2 regions of the Lederbergia ruris genome follow, and region 2 is predicted to be linked to the other one. Evidence: a T-box and tRNA genes for the amino acid it is inferred to sense, from the RefSeq annotation. Region 2 holds a T-box; the other holds one or more tRNA genes.

Region 1 (11,582 bases), on a different contig from region 2:
ACGTTTCATATCTAACCCAAGACCTTGTAAATACTGTTCGCAAAAATCAATCACCTGTTTTGTATTTCCAGACGGACTAGGAATAGAAACAAGTTCTTTGATAAGCATAAAAGTTTCTTTACTATTTGGTTGAAAATTCATATTCACAATTCCCTTCATAACAAAAATCTACCTTTATTAAATAGTAGCACATCTATTAATTTTATAGTATTTCTAGAAAGAAAAAGCTACCTCCTTTGTAAAGTAGCTTTTCCATAATCTGACCTATTACTGTTCACTTTCAATGAAATACTGAACAAACCGCGCAATCATTTCTTTATTTTTAACATTGATAGGGGTAAAAAGAATTTTTTCCTCATCTTCTTGGATAAGTCCCTGGAAAATAGATTCTGAAGTGATTTTTATTCCTTTTATTTCATGATCATCCCCATAAACTAATTGATCCTCTGGAAGAGTCAACTCTGATATGCCTTCAAGCTCGTCAAATGATAATAATTGCCCTTCCTGATTCATCTGATCAAAATAATCTTGATCTGCAATAAAAAAGTCAATATCACCAGCCGACAGTTGGGCAGCTAATTTTTGCATTTCCATCCCTGCCTGCATATCGTCGCTTTTCAGCCTCAACGTTTGGAGAATAATATTTGAAGATTCTCTTTCTTCCTTAGTTAAAAGATTTTTTTGGATTTCATCCTTTACCAGTTCCACTTGTTCGGGACTTGCGTAGTCGGTAATCAATACAAAATTCAATATATCTTCCTTTTTATTTGCAATACTATAAACGGTATAAACGATGAAGATAACCAATACAATAAATCCGATAATATAATATTTATAATACTCCCATATGTATTTTATTTTTTCATTGGTTGACATTTCCGATAAAATTTCTCTTAAAGGTCTTTTCATCCAGATCCCTTCTCTCTCTATGTTCAAAAAATCCTTAATGCAGTATAAATAACAAGTGTAAGTGTAATTGAACTTAGTAATGTTGAGCCAATAACAGTTTGTGCAGCAAACTCAGGCTCGTTATTATATTCTTGTGCGACTATGGAACTATTAACAGATGTTGGCATAGCCGTTGAAATCAGTAATGCCTGTGCTACCACTCCATCAATCCCCACCAACCATAGTCCCGCTAGTGCAATGGCTGGTCCGATTAGCAGTCTGAAGAACATACTTAAATATAAAGGTAAATAAGCAAATGAAACACGTATATGAGCAATTTGCGCGCCTAGAGTCAATAAGGCTATTGCGATTAACGCATCTGATATGTATGAAATAGGAGTCAATAAAAACTCAGGTAAAGATACATGGAATATATTCAACAATATACCTAAAGTCATCGCATAGAACAAAGGCATTTTAAAATAATCTAAAATGGCTCTCCACTTCCCGATCGACACGGACTTCAACGACACAACTCCATACGAAAAAAGGAAAGTGTTTTGAAAGGCGGCGACAATAACTTGAATAGACATAGCAAAAGGATCGTGCTTAAAAACTAAATCATTCACAGGAATACCGTAGTTTGCTGAATTATAGAAAACAACACTATTCGCAAATGTTAGTTTCTTTGGTTTTTCCATCTTCGAGAATTGGGCCACTAACGAACTTAAAACATATAACAGAAAGACAAAAAGTAAACAAAAAAGGATTACGCCAAAGAATACGGCCGGAGAAAACACACTTTCATAAAGCTTTATAAAGATAAGAGCCGGACTCAGGTAGTAAATATTGATTTTAGCAAGCGTATACAAATCTAACTTAAATTTTCTCTGTAAAATAACCCCTATCATAATTAAGATAAAAACAGGCAAAATAATTTCTGTAAAAATAATTGACAGATTTGATAGCAAATAACCCTTCCCCCATTTTACATTGTATTACAATAAATTTCGACAAAAATCAAAAATTTCCTGCTTAAAATAAGGATAATTATATTCATTAAAAAAGTTATTACATACTCATCTGCTATTTCATTAAGATGCTATTCTAATTCAATCCCTATGTTTCGTATGTCAGATATTGGGTCCAATTGAAGAAACCTTGGACTTTGAATTAATTTGATTAAGGCTTCTGCTGTTTGATCAGCCGTTTGCAGTTGGTTATTTTCTTTATATCCAATAAATTGATCAACTAATTCAAAGTCCTCCATCTTAACAGATCGTATTTTCTCCTGCATTCCTGTATCAATGATCCCCGGGGCAATCGAGATGATCTTTGTTCCATTTTCTTTATTTGCTTGTTCCTCTGATACGACCCTTGTAAAATGATCTAACCCCGCTTTCCCAGCACAATAACAACCCCAGCCACTATATGGATGACGGCCAGCCCCTGAGGAAATATTAATAATCTTCTTCACTGCTGGTTTATTTTCTAATTTATTCATAAATAGCGATGTAAGTATCATCGGAGCTGTTAAATTAACTGCAATGCTCTTAGCGATTGCTTCAGGTGAATGACTTTCCACTTTTCCAATCGGTTCAACAATCCCTGCATTATTGATCAAGGTAATCGATTCAAAGTCATCAGGAATAGCTTGAAAGATTTGATCCATTAAGTTAGGGAGTTCATCTGTTTGAGCTAAATCTTGTTCTATGTAGAGTAATGGACATTTTTCTTCTTTCGCCAGTTTTTCTAAAGCCACATTTTTTGTCCGGGCGACGCAAATAAGCTGATGATTATTCTGAAGCAATTGCTTACCTAAAGCTAAGCCAATTCCCTTTGAAGCACCTGTTATGATATAAATATCCACCCTAATCACTCCCCATCTATTATAATATGCCCCATCCTTCGTAAAAAAAAGAACCCAACATTTTGGGCTCTTAACCATCTTTTATCTGTTCTAGTTGCAAATAAACGTCTTAGCTGAGTTCTTTATTTATTTTGGAAAGAGGGAGTGTAATAATCTTCCCGCCTATTTGGACATGAACAGTATCTTTGAAAATAGCTTTGACAATGCCTTTCAACGAGATGGTTGAGTTTACCGTATATTTCCCAGGATCTGCGCTTGTCGTCATAATGCGAAACCTCCACAATATATTTTACATAATCTATAAATCTTATAATTTTATCAAAAATCATTTCATTTAGGGTAGTTTGATCAATGGCTTCCCCCACTAAATAATAAGATTTTACTTTATTATGACATGTAAAATTCATTAGTGTCAATGAATAAGATTACTTTTCGTGAAACATATTCATACACAATGCGACAGGGATTCTCCTCATTATTTAATTAATATTATGATGGCATTTATAGTCATTTCACTAAATCAACTACTTGCATCGGCTTTTGCAATTTTGGAAATCCGAAAATTTCCTCACTTATAAATGATGGCTGAAACCATGTAGCTTGGTACGCTTTCATTCCTACTGCTACAGCCCCTTGTAATTCATTTGAACCTCCATCCCCGACAAAAATGCTATTTTTTGGAGAAACCTTTAAATGATCACATGCGGTTAAATATATTTCGGAATGGGGTTTAGCCCGTTTTATCTTGTATGAAAAAACAACATCATCAAACAAATCGGCAAATATTGATTCTTTCCACCCTTCGACTTCTTCTGCTGTACAATTACTGATTAAACCTATCTTTATTTTCTGATCCTTAAGTGTTTGAAGCATATTCATTATTTCACTGTCTTGATTTTTAAAAGGGACTGATTTTGCCTTTATTCTTTCTTGGTGAATACTTTCAATAACACTTTCGTTGATTGGTTTTCCACATGTTTTTACAATATCCCTTAACACACTTTGATGGTCTGGAAATGAACCATCCATTCGCCTGCCTCTCCTGGCCGCCCACTCTTTTTTATATAATTTTTCATCTATCCCTAAATCTTTTATGGAATATGTTGCTTTTCTTTGGTTATTTTCGAACTCCGTAATCAGTGTTTCAAACAAGTCAAAAAATACGGCATGAATGATAGCAAATTCCTCCTAATATTTCTTGTTTTTAGTGATTCTTATAGGTCATGAATTCGTTAACCCCTCCCCCTATCAAGGGATTTCTCAATGTCAGTATCCTCAAATAAATTGAAAAATCCCTTATGGTGATGTTCAACACTTTCAAATGTTTTTCCTACAGATGAATCATTTCCTCCTATGCGAAAGGATTTACCGTTCTTTTGCCAGTTGTCTTATTAATGAGCAATTAATATCCTCCTTTCGATTTCGCCGGTTATTTTCAAGCAAAATAAAGAAAATTATTGACTTCATTTCTAAAACCATATATAATAAAAATTGTCTTTCATTACATATTTGATTCTGTAGCTCAGCTGGGAGAGCGCCACCTTGACAGGGTGGAGGTCGCTGGTTCGAGACCAGTCAGAATCACTAACTGCACGCTTGGATTTCTTGTTTGGGATCCAAGTTTTTTTATATGCTTTGGTCAAGTTTGTATTAAATTATTCGACAATGACCTTCGAACTTCCTTCCGTTTCTTAGAATCATTTTTAAAATTCAGATGTTTGAAAGTAAAGCATTTCCTTTCCCCTATAACTATCGTATAATGTGTAGAGGTCGGATTGAGGTTTTATATCGGAATAGTAAATTTATTTTTGAGAGATAAAGGTTATCTCCTTTTTTGTTGTTATAGAATCGTATTTTAAAAGAAAGGAGTTTATAAAATTTGAAACGTTTCGATAAAAATTCAAGGGTTAAATTGGCTTTATTACTTGGATCGTTGGCAGCCTTAGGGCCCCTCACCATTGATATGTATCTCCCTTCATTCCCAACTATAACCCAAGATTTCCATACAAACGCCTCTCTTGTGCAGGTGAGTTTAACAGCTTGCTTACTAGGACTTGGAATTGGCCAGGTAATTATTGGACCAATGAGTGATGTACAGGGAAGAAGAAAGCCATTATTAATCTTTCTATTCCTATATTTTGTCGCATCCATTTTTTGTGCTTTTGCACCTAATATCTCCGTGTTTATCGCTGCTCGATTTACACAAGGGTTTGCTGCTGCAGGCGGTATTGTGATTTCACGTGCAGTTGTGCGTGATATGTATCAAGGTCGGGAATTAACGAAGTTTTTCGCATTGCTTATGCTCATCAATAATCTTGCACCTATTCTCGCACCCGTTGCTGGTAGTAGTATTTTGATGTTTACGAATTGGCATGGTGTATTTATTGTATTAGGTTTTATCGGGATCCTTTTAGTTACATTCGTTTCTTTGAAACTTAATGAATCTCTTCCTGTAGAGAACAGAATACCCAGTAATATTGCACAAACCTTTAGAAACTTCCTGTCTCTAATCATGGACCGCCAATTTTTAGGATTTGCGCTTACACAAGGTTTTATTTCAGCAGGTATTTTCGCCTATGTTTCTGGAACACCTTTTGTTTATCAAAATATCTACGGAACCTCTCCACAATTATTCAGTGTTTTATTTGCGATGAATGGTATTGGGATTATGATTGGCACACAAGTTGTCGGTCGATTTGCGGATAGGGTTTCGGAAACACGCTTCTTAAAAATTGGTTTATCGATGGCGTTAATCGCCAGTAGCGCTTTACTCTTAGCTGTATTTTTCAAAGGGCCTCTTTTCACTGTCGTTATTCCGATTTTCTTTTTTGTCTCATCCATGGGGGTTATTTCAACATCCTCATTTTCATTGGCGATGGAAACACAAGGGCATATTGCCGGAAGTGCAGCGGCTTTATTGGGATTACTTCCATTTATACTTGGTTCGATTTCTGCTCCCCTTGTCGGAATCGCCGGAGAATATTCAGCTGTGCCAATGGGCGTCCTTATTTTTTGCGCAGCATTGCTTGCCTCTCTGTCCTTTTACGGATTAGCAAGCAAAGCTCCAGCCCGCGTTAAGAGTAAATACGCATCTTAGAAAACAAAAGACGACCTTGCGGGGTCGCCTTTTATTTTGACCCGCATCCTGTGGGCCATAAACTTATTGGAAAAATCCTTGTTTGATCTTCTAAATTATGAGGACTTATTTAGGGGCATCTTCGTGGAGTACTATTTTAGAGTTACATACCCACTCTTTTCTGCAACCGATAGATTTCTTTGTCATGTTCTATAAATTTCGATTGTAGATAATCATTGTTTTCTTCAATTTTCTTAAGTGAAACAACCACTTCCTTAAATCGTTGATCCATATTGTTATCTAGTACATCTATACGCTGATGAATTTCTCCTTTAAATTCCTTCATATCAGAACGTAACTCTTCTTTAAATTCTTGCATATCAGAACGCATTTCTTCTTTAAATTCTTGCATGTCAGAACGCATTTCTTCTTTAAATTCCTGCATGTCGGAACGCATCTCTTCTTTAAATTCTTGCATGTCGGAACGCATCTCTTCTTTAAATTCCTGCATGTCGGAACGCATCTCTTCCCTAAATTCTTGCATGTCCGATCGCATAGCTTTCATTAAGGTGTCATTATTTTCCTCCAAAGCAAGTTTCATTGCATCAATAAACGGTTGATAGTCTATCTTCCTCACCTCCTTGACATTAATTCTATTATAACTCATTTTAGACATTTTAGGTCAAATTTTTACAAATTCACCTTTGGCTCTGGACGAAGCGACGAATTACTCGGTTTATCCATTTTGCCATAACGTATTTAATACCTTCCATATAATGGGCTTGCCATCTGCTCACGTATTCAGAAACATCCAATAAAATAATGTTGAGATCATGCGTAAGGGAGGTTTATGAATGAACATGCCCGACGGGCCTAATCATACATCGCGCCAAGAAGTCATTGATCATTTGTTAGAGTCGATCATCCATGAAGAAATGGCATTAGCTAATCTTTTGAATGCTGGCGCTTCTAAAATCCATGCCTTTATAGGGAATGAATACAATTTTCCAACTCATCCCTCCAATCAAGAAATTATTACGATGAATAAATCTGCCCTCCATTTATTAAGAACGGCTGTGATGAAGGATTGGTATTTATTAAACAAGCTAGAAGAAATTTTTGCATTTGATGAAAGACAAATGTCCTCCCACTCTCACAATCTGTTCAATAATGAATTGGATGAAAATTCAAACGGGGATTTAAATGAACTTCAGGAGACTCAATCCAATGAGGAAGGCAATACATTGCAGGGTGACAAAGAACTTTCTGATGAATCGACTCCTGAGAACTTAGGTGGTCAAGATGAACCCCAAGAACTGTCGGATGATCGATCCGAATGATTCATTATTTGGTTTATGGATTTCCATTATCACTCTCCATAAAAGTTTACTCATTCTCTGGAAAACGATGCATTCAACCGGAATCGATGAGAAAATCATCATCCAGTCCATCGTACATTCGTACGAAAATATACAATTATTTATGAAACTTTTAATCAACCGATATGAGTTAACGGAGCATGCACAAATTCCTTTGAAGAGTGAAGACTTGATTAGAGAAACAGGAGAAACGATGAAAGACACCTATTATTTTTCCCATGGATGTTTGGCTTCTTTATATAATATAAGGAGAATTTCCAGTTTACACACTAGTATTTTAGAGGATTTATTGTGGCTAGAATATATTAGTCAGCAGAAAAACATTGATAACAATCCAGAAACAAAATGGCTAACATCCCATGTATTCAATCCGATTTCCTCCTGACCTATAGGGAGATGTTGAATACGCAACAAACAGAGCAGGTGGAGAAAATGAATGGTTTCTCTCCACCTGCTCTAAACGTTTTGATAAAAACAAATTCATACCCAATTTGCATCATTGTTCCCCTTGTATTCTGTTTTTTAATTTAGTAATATAATATAAAGTTAAAGGTAAGATACATAATAATGGGAAAATTTTTTCTCTAATGTCCAAGGGGAGGAACTAGTACTTATGCCTAAGAATTAAAGTCTTCGGGGAATCTTTTAATGTATCAAAAAGGGAAAGCGGTTTCGCATCCTGGAAAGTTTATATCTGTGTCAATGGAAAGGGGGAAAGATATGATTTCCTTTAAAAATGTGAATAAATACTTTGGGGATTTTCATGTTTTAAAAAACATTAACCTAACAATTAACAGAGGAGAAGTAGTGGTCATTATTGGTCCATCGGGGTCTGGAAAAAGTACTTTACTGAGATGCATCAATAAACTTGAAACAATCTCCGACGGTTCTCTAACGGTTGGAGATAAAGAAATCCATGATAAAAAGACGGACATTAATAAAGTAAGGCAGCATATAGGTATGGTATTTCAACATTTTAATTTATACCCACATAAAACAGTCCTTGAAAATATTACCCTTGCTCCTATCAATGTCTTACGGAAATCAAAAGAAGAAGCCAAAAAGACAGCTGAGTTCTATCTAGAAAAAGTTGGGATTCCAAATAAAGCTTCCTCCTACCCTTCTCAGCTCTCAGGCGGACAGCAACAACGTGTCGCGATTGCAAGAGCACTTGCTATGAAACCTGAAATTTTACTCTTTGATGAGCCCACTTCTGCACTCGATCCGGAAATGGTTGGTGAAGTCTTAGATGTTATGAAGGCGCTTGCCAAAGAAGGCATGACAATGGTCGTAGTGACCCATGAAATGGGATTTGCCAAGGAAGTGGGAGACCGAATTATCTTTATTGATGAAGGGCGAATTCTTGAAGAGGCCGATCCTGTGGAATTTTTCCAAAATCCCCAAGACGAACGGGCTAAATTATTTCTTAGTCGTATACTAAATCATTAAAAAAAGGAGAGAGAATATGCAGAAACTAAAAAGATTATCAGTTTTGGTGCTAGTGGCTTTACTGTCTATTATTCTTTTAGGTGCATGCGGTACCAAAAGTGGCACAAAAAGCGGGAGTGGTGATAAGAACCAAAACGTGCTTGAAGCCATTAAGGAACGTGACAAAATTATCTTTGGTGTGAAAAACGACACAAAACTCTTTGGTTTAAAGAATCCTGCTTCAGGAGAGGTGGAAGGATTCGATATTGATATTGCCAAGCAAATAGCAAATGAAATACTTGGTGATGAAAACAAAGTGGAATTTGTTGAAGTGACATCAAAGACAAGAATTCCGCTATTGAACAAAGGGGATATTGATGCGATCATCGCAACGATGACAATCTCGGACGAACGTAAAAAAGAAGTTGATTTTTCTGATGTCTATTTTGAAGCAGGCCAGTCCCTATTAGTCAAAAAAGGCAGCCCGATCAAAAGTGTTGATGACCTATCAAAGGATACTACTGTCCTTGCAGTAAAAGGCTCCACCTCGGCGGTTAACATTCGTGAAGTAGCCCCAGATGCTAAAGTACTGGAATACGAAAATTATCAAGAAGCATTTACTGCACTGAAATCAGGCCAAGGTGATACATTAACGACGGATGATTCCATTCTTTTAGGTATGGCTTCGGAAGATGATTCTTACGAATTGGTAGGAGGTAAATTCACTGAAGAGCCTTATGGAATCGGAGTGAAAAAAGGGGAAAAAGAGCTAGTAGAAGCAATCAATGATGCCCTGAAAGCAATAAAAGATAATGGAAAATATGATGAGATTTATAGCAAATGGATTGATTTGGACTGATCGTTTAAATAGATTCATTGATAGGATGAGCAGTTGATGCTCATCCTAATTAAATGAAATGGGGGGAGATATGTTGGACTTCTCAATCTTGGTAGATTACTCTGATATGTTTTGGGATGGCTTTAAAGTTACAATAGTCGCAAGTTTAACAGCATTAGTAGCTAGTTTCATAGTTGGAACCATTATCGCCGTAATGCGAATTACACCGATTGCTCCATTACGTTGGGTTGGGACCGCCTATGTAGAATTTTTTAGAAATATCCCTTTGGTCGTCATCGCCTTTTTCTTTTTTATCGGAACACCTGTGATTGGAATAAGGTTTAGTGGTATTACTGCAGGGACCATTGCCCTTTCTATTTATACTTCAGCGTTTATTGCGGAAGCCATTCGATCTGGCATACTATCTATTCCAAAAGGGCAAACAGAAGCTGCAAGATCATCGGGGCTAACGTATACGCAAACAATGAGAATGATTATTCTACCCCAAGCAATTAAAATTGTTATACCACCAATCGGCAATCAATTTATAAATTTAGTGAAAAACTCATCGATTTTGGCGCTGATTTCCGGTGCAGATTTGATGTACCAAGCAGATCTTATTTCAGCTAAAACCTTTATTGTTTTTGATGTATACATATTAGTCGCCTTACTTTATTTAATAATCACCATTCCATTAAGTGTAGGCGTCAGATATATAGAAAAACGACTCGCAAATACCTATTAAGGAGGGGGCAAAATGGATTTTTCAGGTGCATTTTCGCCAGAAAATTTAGCTTTCCTAATGCAAGGATTTTATGTGACATTACAAGTAGCGGTTATTGCCATACTATTTAGTTTTATTATTGGCGGCATACTTGGAACGATTCGCTTCACCAGAATACCTGTCATTTCACAAATTGTTGTCGTAATTGTTGAAACAATCCGAAACTTGCCACTTCTATTAATTATATTGTTTACATATTTAGCATTGCCTGAAATCGGTATTAACTTAAGTATTACCTTCTCAGCTATTGTAGCCTTAGTTGTTTTTGAATCATCGATGATTGCGGAAATTGTCAGAGGTGGATTGAATTCAATTGAAAAGGGACAAATGGAGGCGGCACGCTCCTCTGGTCTCACCTATTTGCAAGCTTTGCGGAAGGTCATTCTCCCCCAAGCATTGAAGAGAATGGTACCGAATCTTGTCAGCCAATTTATCTCGCTTTTAAAGGATACGTCCCTTGCGGTAATCATCTCACTACCAGAATTGCTTCATAATGCAAAAATTATTCAAGCACAAAGCCAACAGTATGTCATCCCAATTTTCATGCTTATTGCGGTCGTATACTTCCTCGTGAACTATGCATTATCTTTGGTCGCAAGAAGACTTGAGCTAAGGCAAGCATGATTTACCTTATATCTTACTATTCGGCACCTGAAAAAAAGAAGGGTAGACTTTCCCTTCGTTTTTTAGGTACCTTTTTGCAATTATCGCTTTCTTCTTAATCCCCTTCTATTTCTTTTTATGTTAAAATAACGAGAAAGTCTTAGAAGGAAAAAATGAAAGCAAGGTGTTTACTATGTCATTTCCGAGGGGAAAAATTTATGATGCAAATATTGAAAGCAGACAACTTCAAGAAAATATCCCTTTACTTGTTTATTTACCAGCTGCTTTTTCCCCAAGTGAAAAGCATTCTCTCATCGTCGTACAGGATGGAAAAGACTACTTCCAATTGGGCAAACTGACCCGTTACGCAGACGAGTTAATTGAACAAGGCTTATTAGAAAAAACGATTATTGTTGCGACACATTATAAAGACATTCCTGATCGTCGAAAAAAGTATCATCCATCGGGAGAGGAAAATTCTTCTTTCATGACATTTCTTGGAAAGGAATTAATCCCCTGGATTGACCAAAAATATCCAACTTATACACAAAGAGAGAAGCGGACATTAATGGGCGATAGTCTTGCTGGAACCGTCTCTTTACGTACAGCCATGCATTATCCAGAACTATTCAAAAACATTATCCTTCATTCGCCTTATGTGAATCAAGAGATACTCAATGAAGTTCAAACTGCACCTCCCTCTGTCCAATTTAAAA
Region 2 (11,582 bases):
GGTAATTGGCGAGAACCGCGAAGGTATTATCATTCAGGGAGCTAGATTGTTGGCAACGCAAGGAGGGATAACGGATGAAATTTTGGTTTTACCAGCTGGGGGTAACTTCATTGAAGAAGCCTATATTTATGGGTTTACGGTCCCTTCAAATGCAAAAGGTTTAAAGTTCATCTGCCGAGGATCATTTGTGAACGATGAAGACTCCTCTTTTAATTCTCCGCTTGGATCACGATTTGAAGAGATGGATTCGATTGTCGTGTTTGATCATGTTTTGGTTCCTTGGGAAAAAGTGTTTTTATATAAAGATTTAAATATTGTGCATCGATTTTATTCAGGGGTAAATTTTAATACAATGCTACTTTTCCAATCCGTTATAAGAATGATTGTGAAAACAGAATTTATTTTAGGGCTCGCGGAATCGATCATTAAAGCGATTAATATAAGTGAATACCAACATATACAAGATAAAGTAACTGAAATTATTGCAGCACTTGAAATTATGAAGGGACTTCATTTGTCCTCAAGAATGAATGCGGAACTGGATGAATGGGGGACGATGATTCCAGATGCAAAACCATTACATGCCGCTATTCATTATTACCCTAGAGTTTATCCCCGTTTGGTTGAAATCCTGCAATTATTAGGTGGAAGTGGTCTTATCTTACTCCCAACTGAAAAAAGCTTTGAATCCCCTATTCGTAAGTATATTGATACTTATTTGCAAGGCTCCAATTCAGCTGCTGAGGATCGTGTCATGTTATTTCGACTAGTCTGGGATTTATGCATGAGTGCATTTGGAACAAGACAAACACATTATGAACGATTCTTTTTTGGAGATCCTGTCCGATTGGCTATGGGCCTTTATAATGGGTATCCTAAAAAAGAATATACGAACAGAGTTGAAGAATTTCTTAAAGAGGATGTTTAAAAATTTTTTTGAGGGATAAATTTCTTAGAAATAGCCTAAAATGTGAATGAATGTGAAAAATGATTGACATCATCCCCCTTTATTCGCTACTATAGAGTAAATTAAACTTAATACTCAATTAAATGCTTGGACAGGGAAGAGTATCTTGGATCGTTGCTTTCAGAGAGGAAAATCGCTGGTGGGAGATTTTCTAAGTGACCCTAAGAGAAGTCACCCTTGAGCAGCTTTCATGAAAGGAAGAGTAGTGAAAGTCGACTATAGTCGTTATCTAGTTGAAGTGCCGATTCTCATATTCATATGGGGTCGTGTAAAAAGGTGGTACCGCGAGTTAGCTCCTTCGTCCTTTTGACGAAGGGGCTTTTTGTTTTTTTAAAAGGATAAGAAAGTCTAAATTTTGGATAATGTTAGGGCCAGCTTCAGCGCCCAGCGACTAGCAAACTTTCGGTGCCTGCTTGCGTAAGTCAACATCGATTCACCCTTTGGGTTCATCGTGTTTCCTTTATCTCAGGCCCCTAAAAAGTTTGTACGTCGCTAAACGGGCGCTTACGCTTTTCTTACAAGGAGGATTTTTATGGAGAATATCACAATGTCGACAAAATATGAGCCACAGAAAATTGAACAGGGGCGGTATGATTGGTGGTTAAAAGGGAAATTTTTTGAATCGCAAAATGATGAGAATAAAAAGCCATACACGATCGTCATTCCCCCTCCAAATGTTACGGGAAAACTCCATTTGGGGCATGCTTGGGATACAACTTTACAAGATATTTTAACACGAATGAAGAGAATGCAAGGATATGATGTTCTATGGTTACCTGGAATGGACCATGCTGGAATTGCGACACAAGCAAAAGTAGAGGAAAAGCTTCGTGAAGAAGGAAAGAGTCGCTATGATCTTGGCAGGGAGAAATTCTTAGAGGAAACATGGAAATGGAAAGAAGAATATGCCAACTTTATCCGTAAACAATGGGCCAAACTAGGACTTGGCCTCGATTATTCGAAAGAGCGATTCACATTAGATGAAGGGCTCTCTGAAGCGGTCCGCGAAGTCTTCGTCACGTTATATAAAGAAGGCCTGATCTATCGTGGGGAATACATTATCAATTGGGACCCGGCAACGAAAACAGCTTTATCTGATATTGAAGTCATTCATAAAGAGGTACAAGGGGCTTTTTACCATATGGACTACCCACTTGCGGATGGTTCAGGGTCTATTGAGATTGCCACAACGAGACCTGAAACAATGCTGGGAGATACAGCCGTTGCGGTTCATCCAAGTGATGAACGTTATCAACATTTAATAGGGAAGACCGTCAAGCTTCCGATTGTAGGGCGAGAAATCCCGATTGTAGCTGATCATTATGTAGATATGGAGTTTGGATCAGGGGCTGTCAAAATTACGCCGGCTCATGACCCGAATGACTTTGAAGTAGGAAATCGCCACAATTTAGAGCGCGTGCTTGTTATGAATGAAGATGGCACAATGAATGAGAATGCTGTCAAATATCAAGGCATGGATCGCTTTGAATGCCGTAAACAAATTGTAAAAGATTTACAAGAAGCTGGAGTCCTATTTGAGATTGAAGAGCACCTTCATTCTGTTGGTCATTCAGAACGTAGTGGCGCAGTTGTAGAACCATATTTATCCACCCAATGGTTCGTCAAAATGCGTCCACTTGCTGAAAAAGCAATCGAACTTCAACAAAGTGAAGAGAAAGTTCATTTTGTCCCTGAGCGTTTTGAAAAAACTTATATGCATTGGATGGAGAATATCCATGATTGGTGCATTTCTCGACAGTTATGGTGGGGACATAGAATACCTGCCTGGTATCATAAAGAAACAGGCGAAATTTATGTAGGTCATGAGGCACCAGCAGATGAAGAAAACTGGGAACAAGAACAAGATGTGTTGGATACTTGGTTTAGTTCTGCTCTCTGGCCTTTTTCCACAATGGGCTGGCCTGATACAGAAGCGGAAGACTTCAAACATTATTATCCTACTGATTGTTTAGTAACAGGGTACGATATTATTTCCTTCTGGGTGTCGCGCATGATTTTCCAAGCGAAGAAATTCACAGACCAAAGACCTTTTAAAGATGTTTTGATTCATGGATTAATTCGAGCTGAAGATGGCCGCAAAATGAGTAAATCACTTGGAAATGGGATCGATCCGATGGATGTCATTGACAAGTATGGTGCAGATACCCTCCGCTATTTCTTGGCAACAGGCAGCTCACCAGGTCAAGATTTACGTTTCAGTATGGAGAAAATTGAATCGATCTGGAATTTTGCCAATAAAATTTGGAATGCCTCCAGGTTCGCCTTGATGAATATGGATGGGATGACTTATGAAGAAATTGATCTAAGTGGCGAGCAGTCCGTAGCGGATAAATGGATCTTGACGCGGTTAAATGACACCATTGAAGCTGTCACGAAACTAGCTGAAAAGTATGAGTTTGGGGAAGTTGGCAGAGCCTTATACAACTTCATTTGGGATGATTTCTGTGACTGGTATATTGAGATGGCAAAACTACCTCTATATGGTGAAGATGAAGCAGCGAAAAGAATGACTCGCTCCGTTCTTGCCCATGTATTAGATCAGACGCTAAGACTTCTTCATCCAATTATGCCATTTATTACAGAGGAAATATGGCAACATCTCCCTCACAGTGGCAAGTCGATTACGATTAGTGAATGGCCTAAAGTCGATGAGCGTTATACGGATCAAGAAGCAGCAAGTGAAATGAAATTACTTATGGACATTATTCGGTCAGTACGTAATATTCGAGCGGAAGTAAACACACCCATGAGCAAACAAATCAAACTTCTGTTAAAAGCAAAAGACGAAAAAGTTCTAACAGCATTAGAAACAAATAAAAAGTACATTGAAAAGTTTTGTAATCCACAAAATCTAGAAATGGGCACAACTATAGAGATGCCGGAAAAAGCGATGTCTGCTGTAGTAACAGGAGTAGAGTTATTTTTACCGCTTGCGGATCTCATTAATATCGAAGAAGAACTTGCCCGTTTGCAAAAAGAATGGGAAAAATGGAATAAAGAGGTAGAAAGAGTCCAGAAAAAGCTGGCGAATGAAAGATTTGTAGCGAAAGCCCCAGAAGCGGTTGTCAACGAAGAAAGAGCAAAAGAAAAAGATTACCTAGAGAAAAAACAAACGGTAGAAAAAAGAATCGCTGAACTAAAAGCAATGTAAAAACAAAAGCGCAAGCGCCTGTTCAGCGACGTACAAATTTGGAGCATAAGGTTCAAAGGCTAAATACGCGCCGTCCTGGCGGCAGACTCAATCGCGACGTCCTGTCGCTTCGTCTGCACTAGTACATCCTTGTACGTCGCAACGCCTTTGTGACCAACGTCCTGTTGGCCTGAGATAAAGGAAACACGGCGACGAAGGAGCCGATGTTGACTTATCGTAGGAAGAAGGCGTAAATTTGCTAGTCGCTGGAGCTGGATGATGAAACTCAAAATTAGGCTTTATCCATGGGTTAATATTTTATAAATTTTGGTAAGTAAATAAATAAGCGGGGTTGTTTCGACCATCGTAAGTAGAACAATCCCGCTTTATACAGAACAGAAGGTGTGAGGATGGTACATACATATAAAGAAGCGCTTAGTTGGATCCATTCCCGACTTCGCCTAGGAATTAAGCCAGGGCTGAAGCGAATGGAATGGATGCTAGCTCGTTTAGAAAACCCTGAGCGAAATCTTCGCGTCATTCACGTGGGTGGAACAAATGGAAAAGGCTCCACTGTGACCTATTTGCGTTCAATCCTAAATGAAGCAGGATTTCAGGTCGGTACTTTTACCTCACCATATATTGAACAATTTAATGAACGAATTAGTATCAATGGAAAACCTATCCATGATGAGGAAATTATTGCATTAGTTAATATTGTAAAGCCAATTGCGGAGGAATTAGAGCAAACTGAATTGGGGCCAGCGACAGAATTTGAGGTCATCACGACGATGGCATTTTATTATTTTAGTGAAATTCGGAATGTAGATTTTGCTTTATTTGAAGTGGGTTTGGGCGGGAGATATGATTCCACCAATGTCATTCGCCCGATTGCCTCCATCATTACAAATGTCGGCATGGACCATATGCAAATTTTGGGAAATACGATCGAAGAAATTGCTTACCAAAAGGCCGGTATTATAAAACAGGGCATTCCTATTTTTACAACGGCACAACATGAGGGTGCCTTATCCGTACTAAAAAAAGAAGCTATACAGCAAAAAGCGCCATTTTATCAATTGGGCAAGGAATTTCTTATAAAGGAATATCATCCTCTTGAAAATGGAGAACAATTTAGCTATCAATCGAAATGGGCTTCATACGATCACTTACATATCTCTTTATTAGGTCGTCACCAGACAGAAAATGCAGCAGCAGCTTTGGCTGTATTAACCTATCTACAATTCATAGGACATCTTGCTTTACAAGGAGAGGCAATCCGGAATGGGCTACTAAAAGCCTTTTGGCCGGGAAGGCTAGAACGCTTAAATGATCGTCCGGTGATCTTTATTGATGGGGCTCATAATGTGCAAGGATTGCAAGCCTTCAAGTCAGCAGTCGAGACCCATTTTCTAAGAGAAAAAATAAAGATGGTTTTTACGGCTTTAATAGATAAAGACTTAACAGATATGTTTACGGTCATAAACTCGATGAATGTGGAACTTTATTTAACTGAGTTTGATTTTCCAAGAGCGGCACCTGTAGAGGAATTACAAGCGAAATCAGGTAATACAGAAGCTTACTGTGATAAAGATTGGAAAAACATGATCCGAAAGCTTGTTTTATCGGCGAAGGAGACAGATATCTTGGCGATTACAGGATCCTTATATTTTATCTCAGAAATAAAACCCTTTTTGAAAGAGATGATTCAGTTAAGAAAGCAGACTGGTTCGTCCATCAATCTTCCAAAAGAGAAATAAAGGCGGGGAAAAATGAAAATCATTATTTTTGTTTATGCTCTTGTATTGGGATCATTTTTGAATGTTGTGGGATTAAGAGTTCCTGCCAAACAATCGCTCGTAAAGCCTCAATCTGCATGTCCTGGATGTGGAAAAACGCTAACGCTCTTAGAATTGATTCCTGTACTGTCTTTTGTGTTCCAAAGGGGGAAGTGCAAGCACTGTAAACAGCCGATTTCCCCCTTTTACCCCCTTATGGAATTAGCAACAGCTTTTTTATTTGTCTATGCTTTCTCAAGAATCGGATGGACATTCGAATTAGTGATTGCTTGGACCTTGATTACATTATTTGTCATTATTTTTATTACCGATATAAAATTCATGCTCATTCCCGATAAAATCCTCTTCTTTTTTGCCATTCTATTTATCGCAGAACGGCTGATTCAGCCCCTAAAGCCGTGGTGGGATTCGATACTTGGCGCGGCCGTTGCGCTTATTCTATTATTACTTATTGCGATTCTATCAAAAGGTGGGATGGGAGGAGGTGATATTAAGCTATTTACAGTGATAGGTTTTGCACTTGGAACAAAGCTCATGCTGATTTCCTTCTTTTTTGCTAATATTCTAGGCGCTATGATTGGAATAATTGGAATGGCATGCGGATTTTTTGAAAGGAAAAAGCCAATCCCATTTGGCCCGTTTATTGCGATCGGGACCCTTATTACTTATTTTTACCATCAGCCTATTTTAACCTGGTATCAATCTTTATTACATTAAGGCTATTCAATCAATCTATTAAAAAAATTGACGAAAACCTTTTTTCTCTAGACGACAAAAGTTTCGTCTTTTTTTTTTGCTTGTATGATAGCATGAGGGAAATAACTGGGCGGGAGGTAATGAGAGTGACAAAGAAAGAAAATAGCCAAAGATCAACAATTAAAATCAAATTAAATGGAAAAGAACGCCCTTTTGAGGAAAAAACGGTTGTTCATGATTGGCAAGCAGCGTCAGAGGAAACATCCGCAGCCTCATCAGAAGAAATGCTAGAAGAAGAGTTCGAATGGATTCTACCAGATGAAGAGGAAACAGAAATTCCTGAATTTAAAATTAATCATCATACCGAATCGAAAAAACGCCCATATTTTCATAGAGTCGGCAACGGTCCGTTTAAATGGGGAATTAAAAAATTAGTCGTATCTTTTGTACTAGCTATAACGGTAGGGATATTGCTTGGGACTTTTGTCTTGGAGATTATGAAAAAGGAAGATATACAAGCCACCACAACAGCGCGGAATCCAGTTGCTGCAGCAGATAAGCCAGGAGAAGAAAAGGAAAAAGCTAATGCGAGCTATAAAGCAAAATTACCGGCAATGTCGGTACCCGTTTTACAGGCAGGTGTTTATTCTTCAAATGAAAACGCTGAATCTGCAGCGAAGGAATTGGACAATCAAAATTATGCCACAACGATTTTAGAAATGGATGGGAAATATAGTTTATTTATAGGAGTGGCAGGAGATCTTCAAGAAGCGAAATCGTGGGAGAAAAATGTGAAAGAGAGCGGTTTAGCAGATGTTTGGGCGAAAGAATTGTCGATAGGGGAAGGATCGATCCAGCTAGCATCCAAAGAACAGGCTGAACAAATCTTAAAAGAAATAAATTACTATAACTCGATTGCTGCAGAGGCGGTGAAAGTAGAAATGGGAGGTAATGTAAATGAGAAAGTTTTACAAGCTGGTTTGCAACTAATAGACTCCCAAAAGGATGCAACTTACCAAAATAAGGAAGCGGTGAATTTGCACGAGAAATTGCAGACTGCTGTAAAAAGTCTCGAAAAATCTTCGGGAAATCAAGATGAAATTCTAAAGGTCCAACAAGCTTTACTAGATTATATGACGATATACTACCAACTAAGCAGCCAATCTTCATGAGTGGCTGCTTAATTGATCTCATCATAACAGTAAGCCTCCGCGGATTGAAGTTTTATTTTTATATCATTAGGTTTGTCTCCCCGCTTGCTTCTTTCCCAATTTATTGGTACGATAAAAGCATGTATCTCCCATTCTTGAGAAAGGTAGGACAACCACATGAAGAACCTCATCTTAGCTTCAACATCACCCCGCAGAAAAGAACTTCTTCAAAAACTAAACATTCCATTTACAACTTTTTCACCTAATGTCGATGAATCTGTTAATCAAAATTTACCACCTGAAGAGATTGTCATGCTGTTATCTTCCCGAAAAGCAAATGTAGCCGCTCAACAATTTCCTTCTTCTACGATTATTGCTGCAGATACGATTGTTGTCTCCGATGAGAAGATTCTTGGTAAACCAAATAGTCGAAAAGAAGCGAAACAAATGTTATGCAGTCTTTCAGGGAAGAGGCACTTTGTTTATACAGGTGTTACGTTGATTAACAAACAACATGCAGAATGTTTTTATGAAAAAACAGCTGTTGATTTTTGGCCATTAACAGATCAAGAAATTGAAAAATATTTGGACAGTGGTGAACCCTTTGATAAGGCAGGAGCTTATGGCATTCAGGGGGTAGGTTCCTTATTCGTCAAATCTATTCATGGGGATTATTATTCCGTCGTGGGTCTACCGATCTCCCGATTATTTCGTCTTTTAATAGAAAAGAGACTTGTTCCTTATACAGAAACATCTATATAATAAGGAGGAGCATATTGGACACTAATAAGGCGTTAATGATTAAAGATTTTCCTGTCGATGACCGCCCACGTGAGCGTTTGATTAAAACAGGACCAGAAAGCTTATCCACTCAAGAAATAGTTGCCATTCTTTTAAGAACAGGTACAAAGTCGGAATCTGTTCTTCAATTGGCCAATCGTCTTTTAACGAAATTCGATGGACTTATGTGGTTAAAGGAGGCAGCTTTTGAAGAACTGACGAGTATCAAGGGGATTGGACAAGCCAAGGCCGTTCAACTAGTTGCTGCGATTGAACTAGGACGCAGAATTAGCAATTTAACTTATGATGATCGTTATGTAATCAGGAGTCCTGAGGATGGTGCTAATTATGTCATGAATGACATGCGTTTTCTTACTCAGGAACATTTCGTAGCATTATATTTGAATACGAAAAATCAAGTAATCCACCGGCAAACTATTTTTATTGGGAGTCTGAATGCGTCGATCGTACACCCTAGGGAGGTGTTTAAAGAAGCATTCAGACGAGCAGCAGCCTCGATCATTTGCCTCCATAATCATCCCTCAGGAGATCCATCACCCTCACGTGAAGACATTGAGGTAACCCGGCGTTTAGCGGAGTGTGGGAAAATGCTAGGGATTGAAATTTTAGATCATTTAATAATCGGAGATAAAAAATATGTCAGTATGAAAGAAAAAGGGTATATGTGAGACTGTTATTTTGAAAAAGGTTAAGATATAATAATACTGGCATTTTGAATAATCATGTAGTATTAAGGGGACCAAGTCTGTATAAAATACGAAAAATCGTGAATTTTGCCAAATGAATTGTACGAGACATATGGCATGAGAAAGGGAGATACATACAATGTTTGGATTAGGTACGAAAGATCTAGGGATTGATTTAGGAACAGCTAATACCCTAGTTTTTGCAAAAGGCAAGGGAATTGTATTACGAGAACCATCTGTTGTTGCATTACAAACAGATACGAAAAAGATTGTGGCAGTGGGAAATGATGCGCGAAATATGATTGGTCGAACACCTGGGAACATTATTGCTTTACGTCCAATGAAAGATGGTGTTATAGCCGATTATGAAACCACTGCATCGATGATGAAATATTATATTAAACAAGCAATTAAAGGTAAAGGAATGGGTGGAAAGCCGTATGTCATGGTGTGTGTGCCATCAGGTATTACGGCTGTAGAGCAAAGAGCAGTTCTTGATGCAACAAGAGAGGCTGGAGCACGTGATGCTTATCCAATCGAAGAGCCTTTTGCAGCGGCAATCGGTGCCGATTTGCCAGTGTGGGAGCCTACAGGTAGTATGGTTGTAGATATAGGTGGTGGAACAACGGAAGTAGCTGTTATCTCCCTTGGTGGAATTGTTACAAGTATGTCGATCCGTACTGCCGGTGATAATTTCGATGAATCGATTATCGCCTACATTCGAAAGAAATATAATTTATTAATCGGTGATCGGACAGCAGAAGCGATCAAGGTAGAAATTGGCTCAGCAGGGGAAGTAGAAGGACTCGCACCAATGGAGATTCGAGGTCGTGATTTACTTACGGGTTTACCAAAGACAATCGAAATTTCAGCTGAAGAAATTTCTGGGGCACTTAGTGACACTGTGACAGCGATTGTGGATGCGGTGAAGAATACATTAGAAAAAACGCCGCCAGAATTAGCTGCAGATATTATGGATCGCGGAATTGTCTTAACAGGTGGGGGAGCTTTATTACATAACCTAGATAAGGTGATGAGTAAAGAAACGGAAATGCCTGTATTAATTGCTGATGAGCCACTTGATTGTGTCGCAATTGGAACAGGAAAAGCCTTAGACCACATCGACTTATTTAAGAATAAAGCTAAGGATTCTAGATAAGGAAAGATGCGCCGGTTCTTGCTACTGGCGCTTCTACTTTTAGGCCTAGAGGAAACGGGCTCAGAACGGCGTTAGCTTCATCCTTAACCACACGGTGTCGTTCGATCAATATATTCACTGGAACGAAGGGTCTTATTATTGCTAAGTTATTTCCGCTTTGAAAGTTAGAGGTGTATGGAATGCCCCATTTTTTTCTAAATAAACGTCTAATCATATTATTAATTAGCCTCATTGTCTTAGTTTCACTTATTGGCTTTTCCCTAAGGGATAAGGATAATATTTCAAAACCTGAGCAATTTTTTAAAGATGTGGTCGGCTTTGGTCAATCAATCGTTTCTAGACCAGCTCACGGTATTGCTAATTTTTTTGAGAATGTAGAAGATTTAAAAAATACATATACCGAAAATAAAAAATTGAAGTCACGATTAGAAGGTTTGGCAAAGTTAGAGAAGGAAATTGCCGATTTGAAAAAAGACAATAAGGAATTAAGAAGTGTTCTTAAGAAAACAGAAGATCTGCGTGAATATGAAACCATTCAAGCAACAGTTATTAGTCGAAACCCCGAAAGATGGGACGAAAAATTTATCCTTAACAAGGGAAAAAATAGTGGTGTGGATACGGAGATGGCTGTGATCACTTCGAAAGGGTTAGTTGGAAAAGTCGTTAGTGTCTCACCAATGACAGCGACAGTTGAATTATTAACATCAGAAAACACCCAAAATAGAGTATCCGCGCTAATACAAGGAAAAGACAAGATCTACGGGTTAATCAATGGGTATGATGCCGACAAAAAGCTATTATTAATGAAGGATATCCCAGTTGATAAGAAAATAAAAGAAGGACAAAATGTGGTTACCTCTGGGCTTGGTGGAGTTTTCCCGAAAACACTGGATATTGGAAAAGTAAAATCGGTAGAAATGGATCGTTTTGGGCTAACCCAAATTGCTTATATTGAACCATCCGCGCATTTTTATGATTTTGAACATGTCATGGTTGTTGCACGGACGATGGGGAAGCAAACCAATTTAGATAAGGGGGAAGAATGATGAAACGTGTAATTCTTCCTCTTCTTTTAACTTTATGTTTTTATTGTGAAAGTGTTTTTGTCGAGTTCACCCCTCCAGGAACATTTAAGATGGATATTCTTTTGGTTCCTCATTTTTTATTAGTCC

What was found. A T-box is a leader RNA that pairs with one kind of tRNA and senses whether it is charged. The one in region 2 lies ahead of KI363_RS01235 (valine--tRNA ligase), so its partner is inferred to be a tRNA-Val.
Region 1: it has a tRNA-Val gene. The T-box ahead of KI363_RS01235 (valine--tRNA ligase) is inferred to sense a tRNA for this amino acid. The anticodon was not compared.

The regions. Positions count from the first base shown of each region.
Region 1 is NZ_BORB01000012.1:56,864-68,445, reverse strand. Features, by position in the region: gene KI363_RS08825 (M42 family metallopeptidase) at 1-141, opposite strand, end outside; gene KI363_RS08820 (hypothetical protein) at 268-909, opposite strand; gene KI363_RS08815 (AEC family transporter) at 933-1,859, opposite strand; gene KI363_RS08810 ((S)-benzoin forming benzil reductase) at 1,991-2,758, opposite strand; gene KI363_RS08805 (hypothetical protein) at 2,868-3,023, opposite strand; gene KI363_RS08800 (HAD family hydrolase) at 3,266-3,931, opposite strand; tRNA gene KI363_RS08795 (tRNA-Val) at 4,270-4,342, shown strand; gene KI363_RS08790 (multidrug effflux MFS transporter) at 4,638-5,855, shown strand; gene KI363_RS08785 (apolipoprotein A1/A4/E family protein) at 5,998-6,501, opposite strand; gene KI363_RS08780 (alpha-helical endospore appendage domain-containing protein) at 6,689-7,174, shown strand; gene KI363_RS08775 (hypothetical protein) at 7,137-7,598, shown strand; gene KI363_RS08770 (amino acid ABC transporter ATP-binding protein) at 7,934-8,662, shown strand; gene KI363_RS08765 (transporter substrate-binding domain-containing protein) at 8,679-9,500, shown strand; gene KI363_RS08760 (amino acid ABC transporter permease) at 9,571-10,224, shown strand; gene KI363_RS08755 (amino acid ABC transporter permease) at 10,237-10,887, shown strand; gene KI363_RS08750 (alpha/beta hydrolase) at 11,060-11,582, shown strand, end outside.
Region 2 is NZ_BORB01000001.1:229,111-240,692, reverse strand. Features, by position in the region: gene hpaB (4-hydroxyphenylacetate 3-monooxygenase, oxygenase component) at 1-928, shown strand, start outside; T-box leader at 1,047-1,276, shown strand; gene KI363_RS01235 (valine--tRNA ligase) at 1,500-4,139, shown strand; gene KI363_RS01230 (bifunctional folylpolyglutamate synthase/dihydrofolate synthase) at 4,529-5,878, shown strand; gene KI363_RS01225 (prepilin peptidase) at 5,891-6,634, shown strand; gene KI363_RS01220 (SPOR domain-containing protein) at 6,760-7,785, shown strand; gene KI363_RS01215 (Maf family protein) at 7,942-8,526, shown strand; gene radC (RadC family protein) at 8,562-9,233, shown strand; gene KI363_RS01205 (rod shape-determining protein) at 9,391-10,410, shown strand; gene mreC (rod shape-determining protein MreC) at 10,590-11,456, shown strand; gene mreD (rod shape-determining protein MreD) at 11,456-11,582, shown strand, end outside.